Regions from separate parts of the Arthrobacter sp. 05T420 genome, predicted to be linked through region 1. Evidence: predicted binding sites of a transcription regulator. Region 1 holds the regulator's gene; each other region holds the start of a gene.
The links. Region 1 encodes HrcA, which represses chaperone genes, less so after heat shock. Its sites were predicted from a motif close to TTNGCACTCGNNNNNNNCGAGTGCNAA; they were not measured.
Positions count from the first base shown of each region.

Region 1 (3,550 bases):
CGCCTTCAGGGCCCACGATCAGCAGGACTTCACGGGACCCGGCGTCGCCGGGCGGTGCGGTTTCCAGCCATGATTCCAGGACGTGCCGCAGCGGGCGGACGGCATCTTCGTGCAGGATGACCGCGAGGTCCGCGGCCGCCACAGCCGCCTGCAGCCCGGCGCCGTCGACTGCCGCCCGGACCTCCGGGATCCAGGCGCGGCGCGCCTGCTTGGCAGCTGCCGTCACCACTGACTGCCATTTGGCGTGCGCCTTCGCGGCCCGTTCAGCCTTCCACCGCACAATAGACCGCTCCGCCTGCCAGGGAATGACGGCGTCGATGCCCAGTTCGGTGGCCGTTTCGGCCGCGAGTTCGTCGCGGTCGCCCTTGGCGAGGGCTTGGACCAGGACCAGTCTGGTCCCGGGCCGCGGCTCATCGGCAAGGCCGAGGCACTCGACGGTCAGCTCACCGGGCAGCGCGGCCATCACCTTGCCGGTCAGCCGTTTGCCCGCGCCGTCGGCGATGTCCACGGCCTCGCCGACGGCGATCCGCTTGACGGTGACGGCGTGGCGGGCCTCGGGGCCCTCCAGGACGAAGGCGGAGCCGGGGACCTGCTGATCCAGCGTGCCGGGGGCGGTGAAGAAGACCGGGTTACTCACCGCTACAGGTTACCGAGCCGGTCCCGGAGTTTGGCGAAGACGCCGCCGCTGGCCGCGAGCTTTCCGGCCGTGAAGTGTTCGCCGCGCAGCTTGGCAAGCTGGCGGAGCAAGTCTTCCTGGGCGGCGTCGAGCTTGCCGGGCGTTTCGACCTGAAGGTGCACTTTCAGGTCACCGCGCCCGTGGCCGCGGAGGTGGGTGACACCAAGGCCGCGCAGGGTGATGATCTCGCCCGACTGGGTGCCGGCCCGGACGTCAATCTCCTGCTGCCCGTCGAAGGTATCGAGGCTAATTTCGGTGCCGAGTGCGGCGGCCGTCATGGGGATGTTGAGGCTCGCGTGCAGGTCGTCGCCGTCGCGGACGTACGTGGCGTCATTGTTGACCCGGATCTCCACATACAGGTCCCCGGCCGGACCGCCGGCGGGGCCCGCCTCGCCCTGGCCGGACAACTGGATGCGGGTGCCCGTACCAACGCCCGCCGGTACCTTGACGGTCAGCGAGCGGCGGCTGCGGATCCGGCCCTGGCCGTTGCATTCGTTGCAGGGGTCCTTGATGACGGTACCGAAGCCCTCACAGGATCCACAGGGGGCCGAGGTCATGACCTGGCCCAGGATGGAGCGCACAGCGCGCTGGACCTGGCCGCTGCCGCCACAGATGTCGCAGCGCACCGGGTGGGTGCCCTCGCGGCAGCAGGAGCCATCGCACGTCGGGCAGACGACAGCCGTGTCGACCTCGAGTTTCTTGTTGACGCCGAAAACCGCCTCGCGGAGGTCGATACGCACGCTGATCAGCGCGTCCTGGCCGCGGCGGACCCGGGAGGCCGGGCCGCCCTGGCCACCGCCCGCCCCGAAGAAGGTCTCGAAGATGTCTTGGAAGGCGAAGCCCTGGCCCGAGTAGCTGCCGCCGCCGAAGCCGTTGTCGGTGCCGTTCTCGTTGCCGGTGGTGTCATACACCCGGCGCTTCTGCGGATCGGAGAGGACTTCATAGGCGTGGGTGACGGCCTTGAACCGGTCCGAGGCGTCTTCTCCCGGGTTCACGTCCGGGTGCAGGGTCCGGGCCAGTTTCCGGTACGCCTTCTTGATCTCCTCCCCCGTTGCGTCGCGGGAGACTCCAAGAACGTCATAGTGGCTGGTCAAAGTTTGTATCTCTTCCTTTTTGTACTGCCGGTGGGGCAAGAAGTCGCGTTGGTCCCGGGCCCGTCAGGGCCCCAGGATCCTCGAAAGGTAACGGGCCACCGCGCGGACGGCGGCCATGGTGGTGGGATAGTCCATCCGGGTGGGTCCGAGGACGCCGACCTTGGCCGTGGCGTCCGGCCCGTAGGCGGTGGCCACCACCGAGGCCTCGGCGAGACCGTCGTAGGGGTTTTCCCGGCCAATGCTGACGGTCACACCGCGCGGGTCTTCGGCCATTTCGCTGAGCAGGCGGAGCATGACCACCTGTTCCTCGAGCGCCTCCAGCACGGGGCCGATGCTGAGCGGGAAGTCCACATTGGATCGTGCCAGATTGGCCGTGCCGGCCATGACCATGCGCTCCTCGCGGCTGGTGGTGGCCAGGGCCTCCAGGCCGCGGGCCAGCGCCTGCGCCGGACCACGGCGCGCGGGCGGGCCACTGGCGACGACGGCGGGCAGCAGCTGGGGCAGCAGGCTCAGCGGGGTCCCGGAGAGGCTCGCCAGGAAGCGGGTGCGCAGCTCCGCCAGGGCGTCGTCGGGAATGTCCTGCCCGACATCGATGACGCGCTGCTCCACTTTGCCGGTGTCCGCGATGAGGACAATCAGCACCTTCCGGGGAGCCAGCAGCACAAACTCGATGTGCCGCACCCGGGCCCGGCTGAGCAGCGGATACTGCACGACGGCGACCTGGTTGGTCAGGTGGGAGAGGAGCCTCACGGTCCGGTCGAGGATGTCGTCGAGGTCCTCGGATCCTTCCAGCAACGCCTGGATTGCCCGGCGCTCGGCCTGGGACAACTGCTTCACCGCTGAGATCTGGTCGACGAAGAGCCGGTAGCCCTTGTCGGTGGGGATCCGGCCGGCGCTGGTGTGCGGCGCCGTGATCAGGCCCTCGTCCTCCAGCGCCGCCATGTCATTTCGGATCGTGGCGCTGGACACACCAAGATGATGCCGCTCAACCAGCGCTTTGGAACCAACGGGCTCACGCGAATGGACGTAGTCCTCCACGATGGCGCGCAGCACTTCGAGTTTGCGCGGTTCGCTCACGCTCCACCTCCAATCGACGGTCCCGCAGCCGGTGCCGCCCGCGTTGTCCGGTTCGCGTCCAGAAGTAGTACCCAGAGGTAATACAGAGACGGCCGTCTCCGGACAAGGGTTAGCACTCGACATGCCTAAGTGCTAACCAGTCTAATATGAGTCGCCGCGTTGTTAGCATTGGATTCGCTCCAGGCGTGGCCCGCGGGGTTGCGATTCCCGTCACGCCGGTGCCGGGACCGTGGCAGCCGCTGCCGTTGCCGCGCCGTCGCGGTCCGGTTCCGGACCCGGAGAGTTCCACCAACCGCCGTACATTCCGAGTGCAAAGTAAGCGTGTAGAGATGTCGTACCAGAACTGGGGACCCCAGGACCTGTCCGCCCCCGCCAAGACCCAGTTGCCGGAAGTCCCGGTGGAACGCGGGATGGTCCTCGAGGAGGTCCAGTCCGGCTGGGTGGGAGCCGTGACCCGCGTGGAGAAGTCCGGCGGCATGCATGTGGTGGCGCTCGAGGACCGGCGGGGCAAGTCCCGGTCCTTCCGCCTCGGCTTTGGCTTCCTGCTGGAGGGCCAGCCGATCCAACTGATGCCGCCGGCCCCGAAGAAGGCGGCCCCGGCCTCCGGTGCCGGCCGCACGGCGTCGGGCTCGGTCCGGGTGGCGGGGCACCGCGCACAGGTGGCCAAGGCCAGCCGCATCTGGGTGGAAGGAAAGCACGACGC
Region 1 is NZ_JBFTLG010000011.1:100,741-104,290, forward strand. It holds gene AC1DEM_RS12440 (16S rRNA (uracil(1498)-N(3))-methyltransferase) at 1-637, opposite strand, end outside; gene dnaJ (molecular chaperone DnaJ) at 640-1,770, opposite strand; gene hrcA (heat-inducible transcriptional repressor HrcA) at 1,834-2,847, opposite strand; gene AC1DEM_RS12455 (DUF3097 domain-containing protein) at 3,177-3,550, shown strand, end outside.

Region 2 (3,550 bases), on a different contig from region 1:
TTCGAGGTGTATGCGGCGGACTGCGCGCTGGAGGCCCCGGAAGGCGGCGGGCCCGACGCCGTGACAGGTGCCCGGCTGGACGGGCTGCGCCGCGCGCTGGCGGCCGCCGGCGTCGAGGGCGTGGACACGGCACTGGTTCCCGCGGCGCTGCGCGGCGCGCCGCGAAAGTTCCTGATCATGGACGTGGACTCCACGCTCATCCAGCAGGAAGTGATCGAACTCCTGGCCGCCTACGCCGGCAAGCGCGAGGAAGTGACAGCGGTGACCGAGGCCGCCATGCGTGGCGAGCTGGACTTCGCCCAGAGCCTGCACGCCCGGGTGGCGGTGCTCGCCGGGTTGCCGGCGGACGTGGTTGAGCGGGTCCGGGCCGAGGTCAGGCTGACCGAGGGCGCCGCCGAACTCGTGGCGGCATTCCAGGCTGCCGGCCATGCTGTGGCCGTGGTGTCCGGCGGGTTCAACCAGATCCTCCAGCCGATCGCCGAAGACCTGGGGCTGCACTACTGGATCGCCAATGAACTGGAAATCGTCGACGGCGCACTGACCGGCAAAGTCCTCGGCGACGTCATCGACAGGGCCGCCAAGGAGAAGTACCTGCGCGAGTGGGCCGCAGCCGAGGGCATCCCCATGGAGCACACCATCGCCGTGGGAGACGGCGCCAACGACCTCGACATGCTGGGCGCCGCCGGGATCGGCATCGCCTTCAATGCCAAGCCGGCCGTCCGTGCTGCCGCGGACGCCGCCGTCAACCTTCCCTATCTCGACGCCGTGCGGTACATCGCGGGGGTCTGATGCGTTAACCGCGAGAAGGCACGTCGTGGCAATGTTGAGTCAAAACATTGCTGCGACGTGCCTTCTCGGCGTTTCCGGTGGCGAGAGCTCCTAGCTGGAGCTCTTGTCGGCAGTCTTGGAGAAGTAGTCGGCGCCGCCGACGTATTCGGTGTGGCCGGTCTCGACGTCGGCCGTGGCCATCTTGGCGACCTCCGCGGCAAACTCCTTGACCGAGTACAGCTTGCCCGCTTCGGCACGGCGGGCCTCGATGGCGCCGGGGTTGGACCGGTCAAGCAGGGTGGCCGTGACGGTGCCCTCGATCATGTCGCCGGAGACAACCACGAGCGAGATCCCCTTGTCAGCCAGGGCCGGGACGAGTGCGCGGAGTGCGTCCTCGCCGGCACGCTTGCTGCGGGCCACGGGCTCATAGTCGGGCATGGTGGGCACCGTGTCGATGAAGTGGGCCTGGTGGCTGGTCACGAAGACCACGCGCGAGCCTTCGGGCATGAGCGCCACGGCGGCGTTGAGCATGTTCACCTGGGCGTCACGGTTCAGCTTCAGCGCGTAGCCCTCTTCCATCCCGGTCTCCATGCCGCCGGAGGCGTTGAGGATCAGAAGGTCGAGCGAGCCGAAGTTCTCCATGGCGGCGCTGGCGAGGGCCTGGACGCCTTCCTGGGTGGTCAGGTCCGCCCCGACGGCAGCCGCACGGCCGCCGTCGGCTTCGATCTCCGCGACGACCTTGTTGGCGCGCGGCGCCTTCTGGCGGTAGTTCACGACGACGGCCGCGCCTTCGCTGGCGAGGATCTTGGCGATGTCGGCGCCGATTCCGCGCGACGAACCGGTCACAATCGCAGTCTTCTTGTCCAGCAGTCCCATACGAGCTCCTTTGTTCCAAACGTCCAAATACTGTGGGTCTGCAATCCATCATGCCAGCGGATCGTGCCTTTACAGTTGTTCAGCATCCACAAAGAAGCCCCGGCGGCGTAGTTCCGACGGGTCACACCCGGAACCCGCCCGCGGCCGGGTCAGCTGCGGTCAATGCGGATCTTCTTCGACGTTTCCCCCGTCACTACCTCGGGAGCCGGTGCGCGGACTTCCAGGACGCCGTCCTTGTACGTGGCGGTGATATCTTCTTCCTTCGCCCCCGCGGGCAGGGCAATGCTGCGGGCGGACCGGCCATAGCGAAACTCCGAGCGGTATCCGGCTTTGCTCTTGTGCTCGGACGTTTCCTGCCGCTCCACCGCGATATGGAGCATCCCCTCGCTGACCGAGACGTCGACATCTTGGTCGGGGTCGATCCCGGGCACTTCCGCCCGAACCACCAGGGTGCTGCCCTCTTGGAACTGTTCGATCTTGATCCCTGGCGCTATGGACAGATCACCATCTAGGAAGCGGCGGACCGGTTCCAGCATGTCCGAGGGCGTCCACTTGCTGAGATCACTCATGATTTTCCTCCTGGGTCCACGCCCCTGCCGTGGCATGGTCGGGGGCTGTGAGCTCATTACACGCTTTCGGCGCCCGAGTGCCAAGGGCAAAAAGGCCCGCCGCAAGCGGACTGCGGACGACGGCGGACACCGCCGTCGTCCGCCGCGTCTGCGTCAGGCGTCGCGCGGGGTCGCGCGGGACTAGTGGCCCATTCCGAGTCCGCCGTCGACCGGAATGACCGCACCCGAAATGTAAGACGCCTCGTCGCTGGCGATCCAGCGGACAACGTTGGCGACCTCGGAGGCCTCGGCGAAGCGGCCGGCGGGGACCTTGGTCAGGTAGTCCTTCTGCGTTGCCTCGGGCAGCTCGGCCGTCATGTCCGTGTTGATGAAGCCGGGTGCGACTACGTTCGCAGTGATCCCGCGCGCGCCGAGCTCGCGGGTGAGCGACCGGGCGATGCCCACCAGGCCCGCCTTCGAGGCAGAGTAGTTGATCTGGCCTGGCGCGCCGTACAGGCCAGAGACGGAGGAAATGAGCACCACGCGGCCCTTGCGCGCCCGGATCATGCCCTTGGACGCGCGTTTGATTACCCGGAAGGCGCCTGTGAGGTTCGTGTCGATCACCGAGGTGAAGTCATCCTCGCTCATGCGCATCAGCAGGGTGTCCTTGGTGATGCCGGCGTTGGCTACGAGTACTTCCACGGGACCGTGGGCGGCCTCGACTTCCGCGAACGCAGCGTCGACCGAAGCTTCGTCGGTGACGTCCGCCTTGACGCCGAGGATGCCCTCGGGCAGCGACGATTCGCTGCGGAAGGTCACCGCCACCTTGTCGCCGTTGGCCAGGAACGACTCGGCGATGGCCAGGCCGATCCCCCGGTTTCCGCCGGTGATGAGAACGCTGCGGCCGGTGGTGGGTGTGTCAGACATATGGGGCTCCGGGTTCTGCGGCAGGGAGGGCCGCGCTGGGGGCTGGATTTTTCCTGCCTCCGATCTTAGCGCCCGGTTCGCATCCGTTTGGGCGGCTCCGCCGATGGTGAGAGAATCGAAGTAAGCCTTGGGAGCGTGATCTGACAGCCGTGACACTCAAAAACCGACCCGGTGCGCATGTGCCCGGGAAGCCGGACGCCGAGTCCGGTGGTACCGAGGTGCACAGCATCACAGACGCCGCCGCCGCGCACTCAGACGAGATACGCGAACGGATGATCAAATACGCCGTCGCCATGGGCATCCGCATGGTTTGCCTGATCCTGATCTTTGTCGTGGATGGCTGGTTCAAGCTCATCCCGGTGCTTGGCGCCGTTTTCCTGCCCTGGGTTGCGGTGGTGATCGCCAACGGCAGCGACAAGGCGGAAATCCAT
Region 2 is NZ_JBFTLG010000003.1:122,795-126,344, reverse strand. It holds gene serB (phosphoserine phosphatase SerB) at 1-789, shown strand, start outside; gene AC1DEM_RS04575 (SDR family oxidoreductase) at 880-1,644, opposite strand; gene AC1DEM_RS04570 (Hsp20/alpha crystallin family protein) at 1,794-2,213, opposite strand; gene AC1DEM_RS04565 (beta-ketoacyl-ACP reductase) at 2,394-3,119, opposite strand; gene AC1DEM_RS04560 (DUF3099 domain-containing protein) at 3,269-3,550, shown strand, end outside.
Region 2: a site for HrcA is predicted at 2,271-2,297, ahead of AC1DEM_RS04570 (Hsp20/alpha crystallin family protein). Genes of this name have one in related genera too.

Region 3 (3,550 bases), on a different contig from region 1:
CGGCCGCCCGGCGTGCTGCCGGTGATGTGCGGCAACTGCGGCACAGACCGCCATCTCGCCATCAGATCCGTTACCCACCTCCCCGACCAACCGTCCGATATCGTGATGGTTACCCACACGTGTAGCCGATGCCTGCGCTTCAGTGAACATCCTGCCTGGGTCGCTGACCTGTCCATGGTCCTGGGCCGGATGGAACAAACAGGCGACGTGCTGATACTCGGCGGCCACTACATGCACTGCGGACAGCCCATGAAAAAGGCCGGCTCCGAACCGTGCCGGCTGACCGCACCCCGGTCCACCGAAAGCCCGGCCGAGGACGACCTGGAGGTATACCTCTCCATGCGGGTCCTCAGATGCGTCTGCGGCTTCCAGATGGAACTGCCTGAATGACCGGCTCACTGCAGCCGGCATCCGGCCCGTACCAGGCCCTTTCGAGGATCCGCGCGGGGCGGGACGGGGAAGCTCTTGAGGTATCAGGCGCCGAGCCGCAGTGGCGGCGGCGGTGTTCCAGGGTGCGCGCAGAAAAGGAGGGACCGGAGCCCACCTCCACGAGCCTGCGCGCACAACACCGTCGGATGCTTCTGCTCCGGGACCTCGAAGACCTCAAAACCATGCCTCAGCGGTACGAGGCTGAACGAAGCGACCGTAACGGAAATCAACACTTATGAAAGGGATGAACACCATGACCGAACCGGCCATCTCCCCTATCTTCGCGAAGCACAAACTCCGTGAAGTCATCGAAGGACAAAGCCTGCGGCTGGCCGACACCAGCTTCGCCGTCGTGGCCAAACACCGCCGGCACCGCCTCATCCACCTCGATCTGGAGGCAGACGACGGGTCGCTCTCCACCCTGATTGGCGTTCCGGGGGCGCGCGTCAGCCTGTGCGAGGTAGCGGCTCCGATACAGCAGTAGGGCTGCTGCTCCGCCAGCGTCGGAGGATCCGAAGATGGGCACACTGTCTCCGGACTCGGACCCCTCCTGCTCGGGCGTGCTCCGTTTTCCCGGTTTGGGCCGGCTCATTGAAGCAAGGATCCTAACGGTTCGTGCGGGGTCAGCGGCAGCACATCGGCGGTTCGGCTCCGTCCCGTGCATCGAATCCACGTTGCCATAGCGGCCCGGCTGGCTATTTGCAGCAGGGGCGCCCATGCTGGTCAGGAGTGAAGCGAAAGGCTGGTCGAGCCAAGGCCCCCGATACGTGCAGCTCAGCGCCGGTCAGTTCGTTCGATCGGCGCTTTGTCGGGCCGTTACGCAGTCAGCGGCTTCGATGAACGCCGGTCCGAAACGCTAACCGCGAACGCCGGCCATGATCACGGCTCATGCTGGCCCTGGCCCGCCCTTCGTGATTGACCTTTGTTCCGCGGAGGGGAGGCAGTCCTCGATGCCCCTCGACCCCGGCCCACGTCCCGGGCGGCTGTCTGCTTCTGGCCACAGCGGGCCGCCTGGTTCCTCGCAGCTTTGACGACACACTCTCACCGCTGCGCCTGACCCGGGCCGCAGTCACCGCCCTCAAAGCCCTGTCACCGCGCCCCTCATGTGAGGTTAGGGCTTCCTACAGTGACGGCATCCTGGAAATCCGTGTCCCACCGTCCGGACCTGGACGCGTCCGGGCCTAGACGCGGAACCCTGGTCCGCGGCGGCCTGCACCGCCGTTCGTTCCCGCAGTCCCCGGGCTGGCGGCACTGGTCGAAGTGCTCTTCGCCCGCTGCTCCCGTGTCCGGGCCGCCGCGAGCTCTCTTTCGAGGCGCCTGTTGGCCGCTTCAAGTTCAAGGACGAGGCGGATGCCGGCCAGGTTCAGGCCGTCATCGAGCAGGGCGCCGATCCTGCGCAGGATCTCCAGGTCCTGCTCGCTGTACCGGCGGGTTCCACCGACCGTCCGGCCCGGTTCCAGCAGTCCCCGGCGCTCATACAGCCGCAGGTTCTGCTGCCCGGTCCCGACCAGCTCCGCTGCCACGGAAATGGCATATACAGCCGCGCTTCTCCCCGGATTCCGCTCCATCCCGGCCCCTTCATAAAACCCAAAAAACGTCTTGCACCAGTCTGGCACCAGTGCTATAAAAAATCTATACCAGCCACGATACATAACTGGCTGGATGGAATGAGAAGAAATCGACTGCAAGGAGTGAGAAGACCATGCTGATGCGTACCGACCCGTTCCGCGAGCTTGACCGGCTCGCCCAGCAGGTCCTAGGCACCACGGCCCGCCCCGCGGCCATGCCCATGGACGCGTGGCAGGAGGACGAAGAATTCGTCGTCGCTTTCGACCTGCCCGGAGTCGCCGCGGACTCCGTGGACATCGACGTCGAACGCAACGTCCTCACGGTCAGGGCCGAGCGCAAGGACCCGAAGGGTGAAGACACCGAGTTGATCGCCGCAGAACGTCCCCGCGGTGTCTTCAGCCGCCAGCTCATCCTCGGCGACGCCTTGGACACCGAAGCGGTGAAGGCCAGCTATGATGCCGGGGTCCTGACGCTGCGGATCCCCGTGGCCGAGAAGGCCAAGCCGCGCCGCATCGAGATCACCTCCGAGAAGAACGAGCCACAGGCACTCAACGCCGCCTGATCCACCCCTGGGGGGAGGTCAGGCCCGCAGGACCGGGAGCACTGCGACCGGCCGCCAGTAAGTAAAGGGCGATGCAGAGCAGCCACGCCACCGCGCCAGTTGCGGAGCGAAAAGCGGCCCCCGACGGCGCCTCCCGCACGGTGGTCCCCGCTCTCCAGGCCGGGGACCACCCGTACACCCCGCCTCCGGTGATCGTGGAGTTCCAGGAACTGATTGCCAAAGATCCGGATGTCCGGCTCTACATGACGGAGATGATCGAGCAGGTTCCGAAGTCGAAGCCCTACCGCAAACGGCATCTCACCCGCGTCGACCAGACGCTCCCTGCTCGCCCGGGACGAGTCGGTGGATCACTTTGTCAGCGGAACGGTGTACCAGGCGTTCTTGATCCGAGCGCACCTCTCGTGCGGGTTCGCTCCAAGCTTGCGACCGCCAAGTCCTGAGGACGACGCTACGGCTGCGGCCCGGCTGCTGAGGGTTTAGGGGCAGCTTGAGCGCTGGGTTGGTCAGCAGCATTCCGGGCACGGTGGACCCTGTATTCATGCCAGGTGAGCCAGACAATGAAGATGTCGAAGGCGGTCAACAGGACCATCCCCCAGGTGAAGGCGACCAGGAGCTGATAGCTCTGGTAGGCAATGAAGGCCAGCAAAAAGGCGATCATCCACGGGTAGGCCCACAATTTGTCCCTCAGCACCGCCCAGACGAGGACCACCTTGACCAACCCGTGCAACAGCAGGTAGACCGCACCGAAGAGCGTCGCCGACACAGTCAGGGCCCCGGCCCAGTGCACCAGGGTGGTGGCAACAAGGTCGTGCGGGTCTTCGGAGAGTTCATGCTGGGTCAGAAAATGGACCACAGAGGCCATCTGGGCGGGCGATACCAGCAGCAGGAGAATCCCTCCCACCAGTTCCAGCACCCCGTCCAGCCCCTTAAGAGCCAGGCTGATCTTGAATATTTGGTCCAGCGTGGTCGTGCCGGTGCTTGTCTCGGCCA
Region 3 is NZ_JBFTLG010000018.1:70,909-74,458, forward strand. It holds gene AC1DEM_RS17370 (hypothetical protein) at 1-390, shown strand, start outside; gene AC1DEM_RS17375 (hypothetical protein) at 674-913, shown strand; gene AC1DEM_RS17380 (MerR family transcriptional regulator) at 1,611-1,952, opposite strand; gene AC1DEM_RS17385 (Hsp20/alpha crystallin family protein) at 2,132-2,560, shown strand; gene AC1DEM_RS17390 (phophatidylserine decarboxylase associated domain-containing protein) at 2,632-3,000, shown strand; gene AC1DEM_RS17395 (DUF2127 domain-containing protein) at 3,009-3,550, opposite strand, start outside.
Region 3: a site for HrcA is predicted at 2,028-2,054, ahead of AC1DEM_RS17385 (Hsp20/alpha crystallin family protein). Genes of this name have one in related genera too.

Region 4 (3,550 bases), on a different contig from region 1:
AGCGGCGACGGCACCCTGCGCATAGGGCTGATCCTGGACAACACGGGGCGGCAGGCCTTCCTCAACGCCCCACAGTTGGCGGCCGCCAAACTCGCCGTCAAGGAGATCAACGCGGCCGGTGGCCACAAGGGCAAGCTTGTGGAGCTGCTACCGGAAACCATCAGCACGGACACGGCTGCCCAGGCGAAAGCGCTGGTCGCCAGCAAAGCCGACGTCGTCATCGGTCCGACCGATTCCAGCCGCGCCCCTGCCGCGATCGACGTGCTGGCCAACGCCAAGGTAGCCGTCATCTCGCCGGCCAACTCTGCCAGCGGGCTCAGCAACTACAAGAGCGGCGGCTACTATTTCCGCACCTCGGCGGCCGACATCGCACAGGCCTCCGTCCTCGCCAAGCTGGCCCAAGACGGCGGCGCCAAGACCCTGGCCGTGCTACACGAGGAAGGCGACTACGGCAAGGTCGTCGCCTCCGCCGTCGCCGGTGCGGCGAAACAGTCCGGGCTCGACGTCGTGGCGGACGCGGAGTTCACTCCCGGCCAGGCACAGCAGGCTGCCGCCACCGCCAAGGCCGCAAATCCCGACGCCGTCGTCCTGGTCTCACGCGACGGCGCGCAGGGTGCCATCGCCGAACTGAACAACGCCGGTCTGGCCGGGAAAAAACTTGTCCTCAGCGACGCGGCCGTCAGCCGGTACGGCTCCGGAGTGGGCACGCGGGCGCTGGAGGGCGCACGCGGGGTCCTGCCCGGCGTGTTCCCCTCCGCCAGCTTCCAGAAGGACCTTGTTGCCGTTGACCCCGGGCTGAAGGACATGGTGTTTGCCGCCGAGACGTACGACGCCGTCATCCTCGCCGCCGTCGCTGCCGCCGCGGCCGAAGACGACGCCGGAACCTCCATTGCGGCATCCCTCGTCGGGGTCTCCGGCGGAACGGCGGCAGCTGGCGGAAATGCCGCGGGCGCCGGTCAGCCCGCCGGCCAGCCGCCGAGTGAGTCGTGCACGAGCTACCAGGCCTGCGTGGACGTCCTCCATGCGGGCAAGCGCCCGGACTATGACGGCCAGTCCGGACGGATCAAGTTTGATTCCCACGGGGACATCACCGAAGCGAACTACATGGTCTACACCTACGGCGAGGACAACCTGCCCACAATGACCGGCACGGAGAGCGCCAGCAGCAGTGGCGGCTGATCGCTCCTAGCGTATTGTGCCCGCGTGGCGGGCGGTTTGGGCCGGGCACTGCTTGCACTCTCCCCGGGGGAGTGCTAATTATTGATTTAGCACTCCAGCGCACTGACTGCTAACACGACGCCCGGTTCGCCCGGCCGTGAAGTGGGGCAGCCGGTCCAGGAGCTAAAGGAACACCTTGCTGGGGTGAGATCCCGGACCCAGCGGCATACAGAGGCCGCGGGGTAGGGATCGTCCGTCGCGGGCACCACAGCGAAGGTTCATTCTTAACGACTGTCCCGAAAGGACTACTGCCGTTATGGCCAAGATCATTGCATTTGATGAAGAGGCACGCCGCGGTCTTGAGCGGGGCCTGAACATCCTCGCCGACGCCGTCAAGGTCACCCTCGGCCCGCGGGGACGCAACGTCGTCCTCGAAAAGAAGTGGGGCGCCCCCACGATCACCAACGATGGTGTTTCCATCGCCAAGGAGATCGAGCTGGACGACCCTTACGAGAAGATCGGCGCCGAGCTGGTCAAGGAAGTTGCCAAGAAGACGGATGACGTCGCAGGCGACGGCACCACCACGGCAACTGTGCTCGCACAGGCCCTGGTCAAGGAAGGCCTGCGCAACGTCGCGGCCGGCGCTGACCCGCTGTCCCTCAAGCGCGGCATCGAGAAGGCTGTTGACGCCGTGACGGTCGAGCTCCTGGCGTCCGCCAAGGAAATCGAGACCAAGGAAGAGATCGCCGCCACCGCGTCCATCTCCGCTGGCGACAACGAGATCGGCGCCCTGATCGCCGAAGCCCTCGACAAGGTCGGCAAGGAAGGCGTCATCACGGTCGAGGAGTCGAACACGTTCGGCCTCGAGCTGGAGCTGACCGAAGGCATGCGCTTCGACAAGGGCTACATCTCCGCCTACTTCGTCACCGACGCCGAGCGCCAGGAAACGGTCCTTGAGGATCCGTACATCCTGATCGTCAACTCCAAGATCTCCAACGTCAAGGAACTGGTTGCTGTCCTGGAAAAGGTCATGCAGTCTTCCAAGCCGCTGCTGATCATTGCCGAAGACATCGAGGGCGAGGCCCTGGCCACCCTGATCGTCAACAAGATCCGCGGCACCTTCAAGTCCGTCGCCGTCAAGGCCCCGGGCTTCGGCGACCGTCGCAAGGCGCAGCTGGCCGACATCGCCATCCTCACCGGTGGCCAGGTCATCTCCGAGGAAGTCGGCCTCAAGCTTGAGACCGCCGGACTCGAACTCCTTGGCAAGGCCCGCAAGGTTGTTGTCACCAAGGACGAGACCACGATCGTCGAAGGTGCCGGCGACGCCGACCAGATCGCCGGCCGCGTGTCCCAGATCCGCGCCGAGATCGAGAACTCGGATTCCGACTACGACCGCGAGAAGCTGCAGGAGCGCCTGGCCAAGCTGGCCGGCGGCGTTGCAGTCATCAAGGCCGGTGCCGCAACCGAGGTCGAGCTCAAGGAACGCAAGCACCGCATTGAGGACGCTGTCCGCAACGCCAAGGCTGCTGTCGAAGAGGGCATCGTCGCCGGCGGTGGCGTTGCCCTGATCCAGGCCGGCGCCAAGGCGTTCGCGAACCTGCAGCTCTCCGGTGACGAGGCAACGGGCGCGAACATCGTCCGCGTTGCCATCGACGCGCCGCTGAAGCAGATCGCCTTCAACGCCGGCCTCGAGCCCGGCGTCGTGGTGGACAAGGTCCGCGGCCTGCCCGCAGGCCACGGCCTCAACGCAGCCACCGGCGAGTACGTCGACCTGCTGGCCGCTGGCATCAACGACCCGGTCAAGGTAACCCGCTCTGCCCTTCAGAACGCGGCTTCCATCGCCGGCCTGTTCCTCACCACCGAGGCCGTTGTAGCCGACAAGCCCGAGAAGGCTGGCGCCCAGATGGGCGGCGGCGACGACATGGGCGGCATGGGCGGCATGGGCGGTTTCTAACCACCCGCGCTAGCCTCCACCGGCTGTTCGACGACGGCGGTCCCACCTTCGGGTGGGGCCGCTGTTGGCTTTAATGCAGCCCCGGCCAGCAACCTTCCGCCGTTGTTGCGGTGGGTGTCGGCAGGGTCTGGCAGGATAGGTCAGTGACGATTACAGCAGCGGCCGACGGTTCGGCCTTAGGAAATCCCGGCCCGGCCGGCTGGGCCTGGTACGTGAACGACGACTGCTGGCGGGCCGGCGGGTGGCCCCACGGTACGAACAACCAGGGCGAACTGATGGCGGTGCTTGACCTGTTCCGGGCCACGGCACACATGCCCGGGGAAGACCTGCTGATCCTCTGTGACAGCCAGTACGTCATCAATGCGGTGACCAAGTGGATGCCGGGCTGGAAGCGCAAGGGCTGGCGCAAGGCCGACGGCAAGCCGGTTCTGAACGTGG
Region 4 is NZ_JBFTLG010000014.1:108,690-112,239, reverse strand. It holds gene AC1DEM_RS14610 (ABC transporter substrate-binding protein) at 1-1,179, shown strand, start outside; gene groL (chaperonin GroEL) at 1,475-3,112, shown strand; gene AC1DEM_RS14600 (RNase H family protein) at 3,256-3,550, shown strand, end outside.
Region 4: a site for HrcA is predicted at 1,266-1,292, ahead of groL (chaperonin GroEL). Genes of this name have one in related genera too.